Regions from separate parts of the Flavobacterium sp. CR10 genome, predicted to be linked through region 2. Evidence: riboswitches for the same ligand, from Rfam matches in the RefSeq annotation. Region 2 holds a riboswitch; the other holds the start of a gene.
What was found. Region 2 has a riboswitch for cobalamin ahead of ACNRYB_RS00480 (TonB-dependent receptor plug domain-containing protein). Riboswitches for the same ligand answer to the same signal wherever they lie in the genome.
Positions count from the first base shown of each region.

Region 1 (6,858 bases), 2.4 Mb from region 2:
TGCTTCCCGTCAAATAACTCCAAGAAACGCTGTAGTAATAAAGTAAATCATCTACTAAACAAGTTCCAGAAACCGGAATATCGAGCTGCATTTTCTTTTCGTCTGTTTGTGTATCAATCACAAAAAGATTGGATGGCGTGTTATAATAATCGCCGCGTGAACTGACATAAATATCGCCTCGACTGTCAATCTGCATGCTGTACAAATTAATGCCAACATCTATTTTTTTAATTTCTGTAAATGTTGCCAGATCAATAACCGAAACGGTTCTGTCGTAATTTGGAACTCTGTAACCACCGGAATTCGCGACATACAATTTTCCGTTATGAATAACCATCTGTTCGGGCTGATAGCCAACGGTTACTTTTCTTTTTATTTCTAATGAAGTCGTATCAATTTCGGCCACAAAACCAATTTCCGCATTCGGATTAATGGCAACTGGTCCCGAATACGAACTCACATAAGCTTTGTCTTTATAAAAAGCCACATAACGGCAATTGGGAATATCGATTTTTTTGATGCGTTTTGCTGTCCATTTTTCTAAAACCTCAACTTTGTTGGAACAATTAATGACCGCATACACTTTGTTTCCGTAGATTTTAATATCGTTTCCAACATCTCCCAATTCTTTTACCACACTCGGGTTTCGTTCTGAATATACATCTGTAGTGTAATTTCCTGTTCTATAATTGAAGACGTCCAGACTCGCACGATTCATTCCCATATTGCCTTCATTCAGAAGATAAAAACCTTCGATATTTCCGTCACTTCTTGGCGCAGCAACAGCGGTGTCTGAAGAAAGAAATATCGTTTCGTCTTCACGGCAGGAAACCAACAAGACAGATACACTTAAAACAAATAGTATTTTTAAAAAGCTCTTTTTCATAACTCAAAACTGATTATAAATTTGAATGTTCGCCCCGGCATCGGATAATTGTAAATCACTTCATATTGCTGATTGAAAGCATTATTGACTTCAATTGTTCCGTTCAATTTGTAATTTTTGAATACGAAAGATTTCTGGATTGCCAAATCGTGTGTGTACCAAGGCTGTACTTCATTTACTTTGATATTATTGACATTTCCGTTGTAACGTTTTCCAACATAAATGAAGCTGTAATTGAAGTTCCAAGATTCGTAATTGGCGTTTAAAATTCCAGATCCGCTATGCCAAGGCGTATACGGAATCTGATCTCCGTAAGAAGACATTTCTAAACCTACAAACTTTGTAAAATCCTGACTTTTAGAATATGTGTACGTTAAATTGGCATCTAGTTTTAGCTTATTAAAATGAGTTGCCATGTTCAGAACCGTTTCAATTCCTTTTCCTTTTACCTGACCGATATTGGTCATCATCCAGCGGAATAAATTTCCTGTCGGTGCAGCAACAATTTTGTCTTTTGTATTGGTATAATAAGCATCTGCTTGAAAAGAAAATTTATCGAAAAAGCTTTCTCTTACGGGGAAATTATACGTAAAACCAACATCATACTGATTCATATATTCGGGCCTTAAAGTGCTCGATCCAATCATGGTATAATATAAATCGTTGAAAGTGGGCATTCTGAAAATACGTTTGGCAAATGCCCTTAAATTGAAATCGTATTTCTTAAATGGCGTATAGCCCAAAAATATAGCAGGAGTAAATTCGGTTTTATTGGGAGCTTTGGCGTTGTATTTTACCTCTTCAATAACGCGAGTTGCGAGTACATTTCCTAAAACTTTAAAGCCTTCATATCGGTAAGAAGTGGCAAGAGAAACTAGTGCCGTATAACGCTGCGGGAAAGAAAATTGTGTTTGAATTCCTCTTCTAGTCGCATTTAATTTATTGTATTGAAAATCGGTTGAAAGCGAAACATCCCAAGTAGGCAAAATGCTGTACATATTGACAGCCGAAAAATAAGCTTCCTGCTGGTAATAACTATCGTCAGATTGCGCTCCTTCGGTTACGGTTTCGCCTAAAACATTAGTTGTATCTCTGGCAATATAATGCGTATAATCGTAGGCAAATTTTCCTTTTAATTGAAATTTATATTTTTCTGAAACATCTTTCGTTAAAGAAGATTGTCCGAAAAAGTTCTTGTCAAATTGCCTAAAACCGTCTTTAAACTTATTTTCTACAATGGCTCCTGGCGCACCTCTCTCAGAATCATAATAATAGACTTTGGCATCCCAAGTTCCTTTGTCTATTTTTCCGTAAACGCCAGATTCAAATCGGAATGCTTCTATATCGCTATTCCATCGTGTTGCTGTGGTGTCGTAGGCTACACTTCCATCCTGATTTTTTCTTTTGTATCTAAATTTATATTGTCCGTTTGATTTGATGTATTCAGAACTTACGCTTAAACTCACTTTATCGCTCAGCTTTTGTTCCCATCTGAAAGAAGGATCGTGATAATTGATAGACATTGTTTTGTAACGAACCAGCAGATTTGTTTTTTTATTGCCTGTAAAAACAGGACGTTTGGTTCGCAAATAAATTGTTGAAGCTGATGCAAAATCTTTAGCCGACTGAAAAATTTCGCTTTTCTGTCCATTGTACATCGTAAGCGATTCCATGTCGTCAAGCGAATATTTGCCTAAATCGGTTACGCCGTTTTGTGCATTTCCAAGCTGAATTCCATCATAAAAAACACCAACATGATGTGTTCCCATGTTTCGGACATCAACTGTTTTGAGTCCGCCGACTCCGCCATAATCTTTAATTTGAGTTCCTGCAAAGTAGCGAAGCGCATCGGCAACATTATGGCTAGATAGATTCTCGAGCAGAACGCCCGAAAGACTTTGTACGGGAATAACTTCCTGATAGGGTTTTCCTTTTAAAATAACTTCTTTTAAAACCCGCGAACTATCTGTTACTGCTTGAGAATGAAGCAAAAAAGGAATCAATACAATAAAAGCTGTTAAAAGCGTTTTTCTACAATTATACATCACGATTTAATTAAATAAACTTTGTGTGGTGCCGTAATTATATAACAGTAGTAATCCCACTACGAAATAGCGGGTTATTATCTTGTCATCAACTTCATACCACGAAAGTCTTAAACTATGTGATCGTGGCAGGTCTCCTGACTTATTCTATCTTTAAACGGCCTTCTCATCCCGCAAGGCAGAACAATGGCATTAGTATGTTTAAAGATTTTGTGTAGAACTTACAGTAGCGGGTCTGTTCAGGATTTACACCTGATTCCCTTTTAACTGCTTATTTCAGATTGAAAAAAGCAGACCAAAATCTGGGTAAAGATATAACTCAGGTATGGTGTCTGCAAATTAGAATTGTATTTTTTGAAAAAAACAAAAAAACCACTCCTAAAAATGAGTGGTTTTTACAGGAATGAAGGTGTTACTAACTCTATTTAAAAAAATAACCGATCGTTATTTGAAAAACTTTATTCTTCATGTCACTGTTGATAATATAATTTGTATTTGCAGTTACATCTTTAAACACATTGGTATAAGACAAATTATATCTTGCATCTGCATAAAACTTGTCTTTAAACTGATACCCCAATCCGAAATTTACAGAAGCGTCTACTCCATTTGAATAATCTTTTAAATCCATTTCTTCATGGTTATCATAACCTAAAAAGTTGTCTTGATATTTGTTATTTGCTTTTAGCAGAATTCCAACTTGAGGCCCTGCCTGAATGCTTAAACCTTTCACTACATAATATTTCAGCATTACAGGAATATTTAAATAGTTTAAGGCAATAGTACTTTTGTAATCTGAATTTTGAACCTCTGGATCTGAATACGAAATTTTCATTCCCTGCTGGCTGTACAATAATTCTGGCTGTACCGAGAAGTTTTTTGCCAAAGGAATTTCTGCCATTAAACCAGCTGTAAATCCTGTTTTACTTTTGGAATCCAATTCGTTTTCATCAAATGTCAAGCTCGAAATATTTAAACCTGCTTTTACACCCAATTTTACCTTTTCGGTTTGGGCCATTGCACCTGCACACATTAACAGCGCGCAGATTATTAGCTTTGATTTTTTCATCGTATTTTTTGTTTTTAAGAAGGGCAGTTCTACATGAGAACTGCCGTTTCTATCTGTAATTTGTTACTTTTTAATAATCTTAGCTGTATACTTTTTACCTTGAACCGTACAGTCTAAAATGTAAACTCCTGTAGTCAGCTGGCTTACATTTACACTTGATGGAACAGCTGAATAGGTTTTACTCCAAACCGCATTTCCTTCCATAGAGTAAATTTTCATTTCAGCTTCGCCTTCAGCTTTTTCAGCCAAGAAGATGTTTACATTTTCTGCCGCTGGATTTGGGAATACTCTGAAAGAATTTGTCAATTTTCCAATAAGAAGACCTTTTGAGTCAATTGGAGCAGACATACTTGTACAGCCATGTGCATTTGTTGCTTGAAGAGTATAACTTCCTTCCCAAATTGTTGCAACTGTTTTTTCGGTCGCATTCGGGATAATTCTTCCGTTTAAATACCACTGATAACCTGCAGCATCAGCAGAAGCTGTTATTTTATTTCCTTCTAATGCTTGAATTTCTGGTACTTTATTTTCTAAAACATTAATAGTTGTTGTAAAAATTTTCCCTAATCCGTGTTCGTTGTAAACAGTTACATAGTAATCTCCGCTTTCTGTAGTCGTGAAAGTTGGATCTGTTGAGCCGTCAAACCATTCGTAAGCCGCATAATTTCCTGGATTTAAAACTACTTCAGGTCCGCAAACATCACCGCTTGGCAATTCAGAATTGAAAGTATCGAATGTCACCGTTACTTTTTCTGTTAATGTACATCCGTTTTCAAGAACTGCCGTAACGATATAATCACCTGGTTTAGTTACTTCAATATCGCTGGTTACTTCTCCAGTATTCCATTTGTATGAAACTGCGTCTAACTCTTTAATCAGCAAATTGGTTTGAGCATTAATGTAAACGCTTTTACCAGCATAACCATGAATTGATGCGTTATCAAATAATTTAAAATCACCTGAAACTCCTTGGTAGTAATAATTCTCAATCGTATTATTTTGATCAATAATATCACCTTCCAACTTGGCTGTGAAATTAAAAATATGCGAATCGTCGTTTTGATCTAATTTTGGCAGTTTTTTGAACGTGTATTCTATACTTTCTCCAACCGGAATTCCAGCTTCAACTGTTTCCGTAATAGACTCTGAAGTGTTCAAATAATCAATTTTTACTTGAATACTATTTTCTTTAATCGCAATCTGACCTTCGTTGCTTAATCTTACTTTGTATTCCTGACTGCCGCAAACGTCTTTTGGCGATAAAATCTCCATTGCAACGTCTGTAACTTCTTCATTAAAGATTTTCAAGTCGTCTAAAACCATATACGAATATCCAGCTGCTTTTGCATGTCTAAAACGGAACATTACTGATTTTCCTCTGTATTTAGTGATATTCAATGATGCTCGTTTCCAATCTGTATCTATGTAGCTGCCTTCTTTATTTCTTCTCCAAAGTTCTGTCCATTCTCCACCAGCAGCTTTAATGTCTACCAGGAAAATATCATTCACATTACTTTGCATTGCATAATAAAACTCAACGGCAGAAGCTTTTTGAGACAATTTATACATTGGCGAAATTACTTCTCCGTAGTATGATAAATTCTCTAACGAACTATACAGCATATTTTTTGCAGTATCACCTGTATGATCATTTTTAGGAACTGTTAAGTTCGCATTATCTGGAGTGGTTACAATTCTCCACGGATAATTATCATCACTTTGACTTGAAACAAATCCTTTTTGTCCAAATAATGAACCCGCTGGCAAATTCGAAAAAGTTTCAACGCTTAATTCTGGGGCATTTGCTATGACTTCAAAAGATCCTTTTATAATCTGGGCGTTCTCTTTAGATTCATCAGCAGTATACGCTTTTACAGTAATTTCATATTTTCCTGCAGCCAATTGCGGTAAACCAGCCAAATTATAAGTGATGGTTTGTCCAACTAAAATAGTTTCGCTTTTCTCAAGCAAAATAGGGCTTCCAACAGCGTTGCCATTCTGACTGACTTGATATTCAAATGTGAATTTATTTACTTCTTTGTAAGCGCCATTTCTAACATTAACAGCAAATTCATGTGAAGGAGCATCTTCATAAACTGTTTCAGGAACACTTAAATTTGTAAGTCTTAAATTCGTTTTAGATTCTTTGATTTCGATATTATCTACCGCAAAACCATTAGCAAAATATCCATTATCATTTTGGACGAATGCAATCATAACACAAGATTTTCCTGCATATTCCGTCAAATCAACTCCATATTCCCACCAATTTCCATAATAAGGCATTTTAAACACTTCCTTCCAAGTTTCTCCTCCATCTGTACTTACTTTTACATATCCGTCAGAAAGATGCTGAGCATCTCCAAAACCGTCAAAAGTTAAATGCGCTGTTTTGTAATTTGTCAAATCAAATACTGGAGAAACCAACATATCGTTTGCTGCATCACAATTGCATTTATCATCGTTACTTGCCATAAATTTGGTATGATCTGCAATAAACCAACCTGGTGAACCTAAATCTGGACGTAAACCGTGTTTCCAACCTGCAGAACCTTTATTTTCAGCAGTTCTCCATCCTTTGTATTTAGAAGCGTCTTCAAAATCCATTTTATAAGGAAGAACAGAGATTTTCATATCTTCATTATTCCAATTATCGTAAGTAAGCGTCACGGCGTTATTTCCTTGTTTAAGATCTTTTGCCATATCTTCAGGAAAAACAGAAACCGTAATAGTGTGCTCTCCAATATTTTTTAAACTGATATTTGGCACTGAATACGATATTGTGTCTTTAAACTTGGCAAAGTTTAAAGTTGTTTTTTCAGTTTTTGAAAATACCTCCGTTTTTGCAGCATCAAGAA
Region 1 is NZ_CP185985.1:3,217,266-3,224,123, reverse strand. Features, by position in the region: gene ACNRYB_RS14190 (YncE family protein) at 1-886, opposite strand, end outside; gene ACNRYB_RS14185 (TonB-dependent receptor) at 883-2,931, opposite strand; cobalamin riboswitch at 3,042-3,246, opposite strand; gene ACNRYB_RS14180 (porin family protein) at 3,353-4,000, opposite strand; gene ACNRYB_RS14175 (M4 family metallopeptidase) at 4,064-6,858, opposite strand, start outside.
Region 1: another riboswitch for cobalamin. It lies ahead of ACNRYB_RS14185 (TonB-dependent receptor); the one in region 2 lies ahead of ACNRYB_RS00480 (TonB-dependent receptor plug domain-containing protein).

Region 2 (6,858 bases):
GCTAGTAAGCAATCTTTTTGCCAGACGAAAAACTTTGTCTTTAAAAGGATTTATTAATTCTATAAATACAACTTGGTTCATTAATATGATGGTTAATCGTTAGCTTATATATTCAAGACGATGCACAATTATATTTGTTACAGCAAAAAAGAAATTTTTTTTATGTAAAAAAAATACTGCTTTAACGATAAAGGTAAAACTAAAGATACTACTTTTACGTTTATTCAGAATATAGATAACCTACACGATATGAAAACAACTTTAAAGAGCGTTCTTTTTCTCTTTTTATTCGCATTTGCTTTACAGTCTTGTGAAGATCAGGATGATGTAGCTGCGCCAGCAGACTTGCAGATTAATAATTTTATCTGGAGAGGATTAAATGAAGTTTACTTATGGCAACAAGATGTTCCAAATCTAGCCGATGGACGTAATTTACAACCAGATTTCAATCAGTTTTTGAGAGGATACTCTCATCCTGAAGATTTGTTCGAAGATCTATTGAACAAACCAGTAAGCAAATATCCTAACGGAGATGCGATTGATCGTTTCAGTTGGATTGTTGACGATTACACTGTTTTAGAACAAGAATTAGGTGGTGTTACTAAAAATAATGGTGTCGATTTTAGATTGAGTCGTGTATCATCAGGATCAAACGATGTGGTGGGTTTTGTGCGATATATTATTCCGAATTCTGATGCTTCTACTAAAGCAATTAAACGTGGTGATCTATTTACAAGTGTGAACGGAACAAAACTTACGGTTTCAAATTATCAGGAATTATTGTTTAATAAGGACAGCTATACATTAAACTTAGCAGATTATAATGGAAGCAGTTATGTTTTGAATGGAAAATCGGTTGATTTGACTAAAACTGTTTTAGAAGAAAATCCAATTTTTATTAATAAAGTAATAACTTCTGGAGGTCATAAAATTGGTTATTTAATGTATAATGGATTTTATTCAAGTTATGATGATAAATTAAACCAAGCTTTTGGAGAATTAAAATCTCAAGGAATTACAGATTTGATTTTAGATCTTCGATATAATGGAGGAGGAGCGGTACCTTCTGCTATCAGACTTTCTAGTATGATTACAGGACAATTCGATACTCAGGTTTTTGCCAAAACGCAGTTTAATACAAAATGGATGAAAGATATGACTGCCGAGGATTTAGAGAGTTTGAATTATAGGTTTGTGAATAATATTGATGGTAAACCATTAAACAGCTTAAATTTAACTACAGTTTATATTATTACAACTGCGAGTACAGCGTCTGCAAGTGAATTGGTTATTAATGGATTAAAACCTTATATTAACGTAGTTCAGGTTGGAGAAACTACAACAGGTAAAAATGTTGGTTCATATACAATATATGATTCTGAAACTCTTTTTACTAAAAAAGGAATCAATCCAAATCATAAATATGCAATGCAGCCTTTGGTTTTTAAAATTTCAAATTCTGCGGGTTTTGGAGATTACCAGCAAGGTTTACAACCAACGTATCAGCAGTACGAAAGAGTAAGTACCTATGGTGTTTTAGGAGAAACTTCAGAACCTTTGCTTAATTTAGCTATTTCCAAAATTACAGGTTCTTCTGCTAAGAGAATTTCGGATGATTCTGCACCAAATACACCTTATTTAACAGATTCAAAAATCATAAATGGATTAAGACATGGAATGTACTTTCAAGATGTTCCAAGAAAATAAAATCTAATAAATAGAAAAGGCTTTCAGAGATGAAAGCCTTTTCCATAAAAAAAACAAAAACTAATTCTAAGGATAAATTAATCGTTAAAGTAGAATCCGTTTGGACCTACACCAACAGTTAATTCTTTTAATAAGCTTCCGCTTAAGTTATAAATGTATGCTTTGCTGTCTTCTTTAAAGTTTCCGCCATCGGCAAGGAAAATACGATTGTCTTTTACAGCAAATCCGTAAAGGTATCCAATGCTTGAGCTGCTTTCGAAGATAGGAGCAGCAGCAGCTGTCGTTGCCGATGTAGCGATTGAGTATACAGAATTTCCAACAGTATAATATACTTTGTTATCTTCGATATCTAAGAATCCAGCAACTCCTTGAGATTCCGGAATCTCAATAGTAGAAACAGATTTGTCAGCGATTTTTACTTTTGTAATTGCACTGCTTGATGTGTATGAAATTTTTAAGATATATAGAGTCCCATTTTCTTCCTCAATAGAATCTGAGCCAGAACCAATTGTAATTGGAGCTTCTAAAGTCTTTGTAGTAAGATTGTAGATAGAAAGTTTGTCAGTACCCATTGGATCTGTAATGTATAATTTTCCGCTTTCTTCTATAATTCTATTTCCAGTTGTATTTAATGAAATTTTAGATTCAACAAGATTTGTTGCCAAATTGATTACTGCAATATAATCATCTGTAACAGAATCGTATGAATTTGCATTTGTAACGTAAGCTTTGCCATCTTTTGTAACACCATATCTAGGATTAGCCAAACCGCTGTCAACTTTTGCGATTAATTTAAAAGTATAACGGTTTACAATGTTTATCACATTTGATCCGCCTGAGATAATGTAAGCTTTGTCTCCGTCAAAAAAGATATTTTGAACAAATTTTCCAAGCACATCAGATCCGTTTTCTGCTTTGTAAGCGTCTTTTGTAAAGATGCTGAAATCATCACTAGAAAAAGAAACAGTTCCTGCATCGGTACTTCCTTCATTTAAAATGAAAAAACCATTGTCGTAAGCTCCTTTTGGGGCATCATCATCGTCACTAGAACAAGAAACGAATAACGAAATGCTTAACGCTATTAAAAGTAATTTACTAAACTTCATATATTAAAATTTTAAGGTTAAATACACATTGAAATTGCGGCCTGGCATCGGTCTATTCTCCAGACTTTCATAATCTTTATTGAAAAGATTCAAAACTTGAAAACCGACCTTGAATGAATCTAAAAATTTAAGATCATAATCGATTCCGATATTTGAAATCATGTAATCGTTAATAATTTCGTCAGGATTATTATCGGCTCTTGTATAAACAAAACCGTTGTAGAGAATTTGATAATAAGCACTTATTTTATTTCTAGAATACGAAACGGCTCCTGTTGCTTTATTAAATGGCACAAAGAACAATTGGTTCTTAGTTTTTTCATCTTGCGAAACCGTATAAGCGTAAGTGGCGTTTGCTGAGAAAGTGTTCTTGCCGTAACTTTTTTTCCAGCCCAACATAGTTTCTGTTCCGTAACTGATGACTTTGTCTTGGTTCTGTGGAGTCCAGATGCCATTTGCTCCAGGAACCCATTGCAGCATATCAGTAATTTTCATGTAATAAAAATTCTGCGTCCAAGACCAATTTTTAAATGTAAAGACATTGCCAATTTCCCCCTGATAAGAACTTTCGGGTTTCAAATTCGGATTTCCTCCCTGATCCCAATACAAATCATTGTAAGTTGGAATTCTGAAATTTCGAGACACATTCAATTTTAAATTGTACCAATCGTTGAACTTGTAGGAAGATCCAAGATTAAATAAAACTGGCGATTTATAATTGCTCGTAAATTCTTTGCGAACCCCAAGTTCGTTTTTCCAATTTGAGCCAATATCTTGTCGAACCAATAAAGAAGCTGAACTGATTTCTCGAATATGGCTTCCAAAACTGGTTCCGTAACCGTTCGTTCTGCTATAATCTACAATTCCGTTAAGATGTGTTGATTTAAATAGATGATAATCGACATCTAGTTTTGTAATCAAGTTTTCGGTTTTTCCGTATGAGTAATTTTTTAGACTATTATCAGCAAAATATTGATAGTTTTCGAAAATGTACGCTGTCTTGAAATTGGTTTTAAGTTTTCCAAAACTTCCGTCATATTCCAGTAAGTTTCTGTTGAAACCGTTGATGTATTTGCTTTTGGTTTCCGATTCTACTACAAGAGAAGTATTACGGTCAGTATTTGAACTCTGACTATAAAGCTTTAAAATATGATTTTCGTTGAATTTATATCCAGCGTTAGCACTCAAAGTAATAACATCATATTGTCCATTTTGATTCCAGCGCTGTTCGCCTTTCCAGTTATACTGATTAAGATATTTATAATCATTAGTCGAGCTGTTTTTCGAAAGTCCGATTTGAGCACTCCATTTTTTATTAGAAATTGACGTTTTGTAATTGACTCCAATTGTATTGAAACTGCCGTAATTTAGTCTTAAATTATTCTCAAATCGATTAGAAAATAACAAATCGTTATTTAGATGCACCGTTCCTCCAACTGCTCCACTTCCATAAATAACACTTCCGCCACCTGCTTTTACGCTTATAGAATTATAATCAGAACCCGAAATGGTATTAAAATCGGTACTTCCGTTCATTTGAGAATTAATATTAATTCCGTTCCAAATTACTGCTGTTTGAGAAGAAGTTGTTCCTCTAAAAGCTACCGTAGATAACATTCCACGCCCATATTCTTTAAAATAAATCGTAGAATTAAAATTTAATAAATCGGTTAAAAGGGCTTCGTTTTTACTAATAACAGAGTCATTTAGTTTTAAAACAGATTGTGAAACCGAATAGGATTTTAAATTTTTATCTGAAACCAATACCTCTTTCAGACTGGTAATAGAATCGTTTTGCGCCGAAATAATTTGGCACATTACAAATAAACAAAAAGCAAAAAGTCGTTTTAAAGTCATAATTTCTTCACTCTTTTTCCCGAGAGTTCGATAATTGTTACAAAGGCAGGTCTCCTGGCTTGCGTCTTGCTGTTTACCTTCCCATCACGCAAGGCGTGACAGTGGTTTGTAGTTAACAGCAAGCATTCGTTTAGAACTTAGCTTACAGTTGCGGGTACAGCTCAAGAATTTACTTGATTCCCTTTTAATGTGTTTTTAAATCAAAAACACAACCTTAATTTGCTGCAAAGATAAAGTTAAAAATATTGATTATTCAAATTTGTTTTGCGATTCATGAAAAATTATAAATTATTTGCATTAAAAATCAATTTTTATAACTTGTCCGAAATCAACTTTATTATTGAAAGCATCCTTTAAAGGCAGTAAACTCTGATGGCATAAAATACTTCTGATGATTCCGGCATGAGCAACAATAACGATTGGCTGATTTATTTTTGAAATGGTTTCAGATAAAAAATCACCAACTCTTTCATGCAGTTCAACAAAAGATTCTCCGTTTGAAACTTTGATATTTACAAAATCTTCCATCCACGGATTAAGTTCTTCCTGCGGAATTTCATTCCAGCTTTTTAATTCCCAATCTCCAAAATTCATTTCTTTTAAACGTTCGTCTTCTTGATAAGAAATGGTTTTAATATTTTTTTGAATGTGTTTTGCCAGAATAACACAACGTTTTAAAGGGCTAGAGAAAATAAATGCTTCAGAAGGAAGCTCAGAAATTATTCTTTCAAAAATTTCATCAAACGGAAGTGCAATATCAACATCAGATTGTCCGTAACAGATTCCTTTTTCGCAGATGGTTTCGGTATGACGAACTAGATAAATTTCCATAAAAATAAAATGCTTAAGTAAAATACAACTTCGCAAACTTGTTGCGTAGCTCCAAGACAATCTCCCGTATAACCGTCAATCCATTTCTGGAAGTAGCGTGCTAAAAAATAGCGTGCTATAAAAACAGGAATTATAGCAAGAAGAAATTTCAAATTAAAATAAGAAAATACAATCAGCGGAATTAAACCAAAAAAGAAAGAACCAAAAACTTCTTTCCAAGTATATTGTTTTGCAATGGGTTTACTTTTGCTCGAAGCATCTTCACGAGAATATTCATGCGTGAAAATAATACTGATTGCTGCTAAACGACTCAAAGAATGTGCAGAAATGAATAAAAGGAAAATTAGTAAAATGTTATTAGTGAAAAGTAAAATGGATTCGGAAAGCAATTTGAATTTTAATAGAAAAAGTAAAACCAATCCGATTGCTCCATAGGCGCCAATCGCACTATCTTTCATGATCATTAAGATTTTTTCTTTGGTCCATCCTCCGCCAAATCCATCACAGACATCAGCAAATCCATCCTCGTGAAATGCACCAGTAGTTAAAATAGAAGCAATAATCGCTAACATAACGGCAATTTCTATTGAAAGAAAAAATGAAAAAAGATAAAAAGCCAGAAAGGAAATGCTCCCAACAATCCATCCGATAAAAGGAAAATATCTCGTAGCTTTATTTAAATAATCTGGATGATGTGTAATGTTTTTTGGACATGGAATTCTGGTGTAAAACATTAAACAGGTGAAGAAAATGTGTAGTTCTTTTTTCATTTTTTATAATTGGTTTTCCATTGAGTATGTCATTTCGACGAAGGAGAAATCTTCGTAGGATATTCTACAAAGATTGGATTTTCGTTGTGGAGCTACTTGTGAAGATTTGCTTCGCCAGTTCGCTATCGCTTGAGTCTCCTTCGTCGAAATGACAAAAATGAGAATTAATCACTATGTAACATAATTGTTTTTTAGAAATACAAAACTATTTCCTACTCACTCCCGCACTTTCAAAACTAGCCATCTCATTCAAAAAAGCCTCAGCCGATTTTAAAATCGGAAAAGCAACAGCACATCCAGTTCCTTCTCCTAGACGCAAATCTAAATTTAAAATAGGTTTTGCTCCTAGATAGTTCAATAATTTTGAATGCGCTTTTTCGGCAGAACAATGGCAGAAAACAGCATTTTGCTTGATATTCGGATTTATTTTAAAGGCAATCAAATAGGCAACAGTACAAATAAAACCGTCAACCAGAATTAGCATTTTATTTTCAAAAGCAGTCAGCATTCCGCCAGCCATTTGAAGAATTTCAAAACCTCCAAAATAGGAAAGCTGTAACATCAATTCGGCTTGACCAGAATAACTT
Region 2 is NZ_CP185985.1:88,270-95,127, reverse strand. Features, by position in the region: gene ACNRYB_RS00495 (RNA polymerase sigma factor) at 1-81, opposite strand, end outside; gene ACNRYB_RS00490 (S41 family peptidase) at 250-1,707, shown strand; gene ACNRYB_RS00485 (YncE family protein) at 1,785-2,813, opposite strand; gene ACNRYB_RS00480 (TonB-dependent receptor plug domain-containing protein) at 2,817-4,670, opposite strand; cobalamin riboswitch at 4,698-4,902, opposite strand; gene cobC (alpha-ribazole phosphatase) at 4,968-5,501, opposite strand; gene ACNRYB_RS00470 (adenosylcobinamide-GDP ribazoletransferase) at 5,486-6,271, opposite strand; gene cobT (nicotinate-nucleotide--dimethylbenzimidazole phosphoribosyltransferase) at 6,477-6,858, opposite strand, start outside.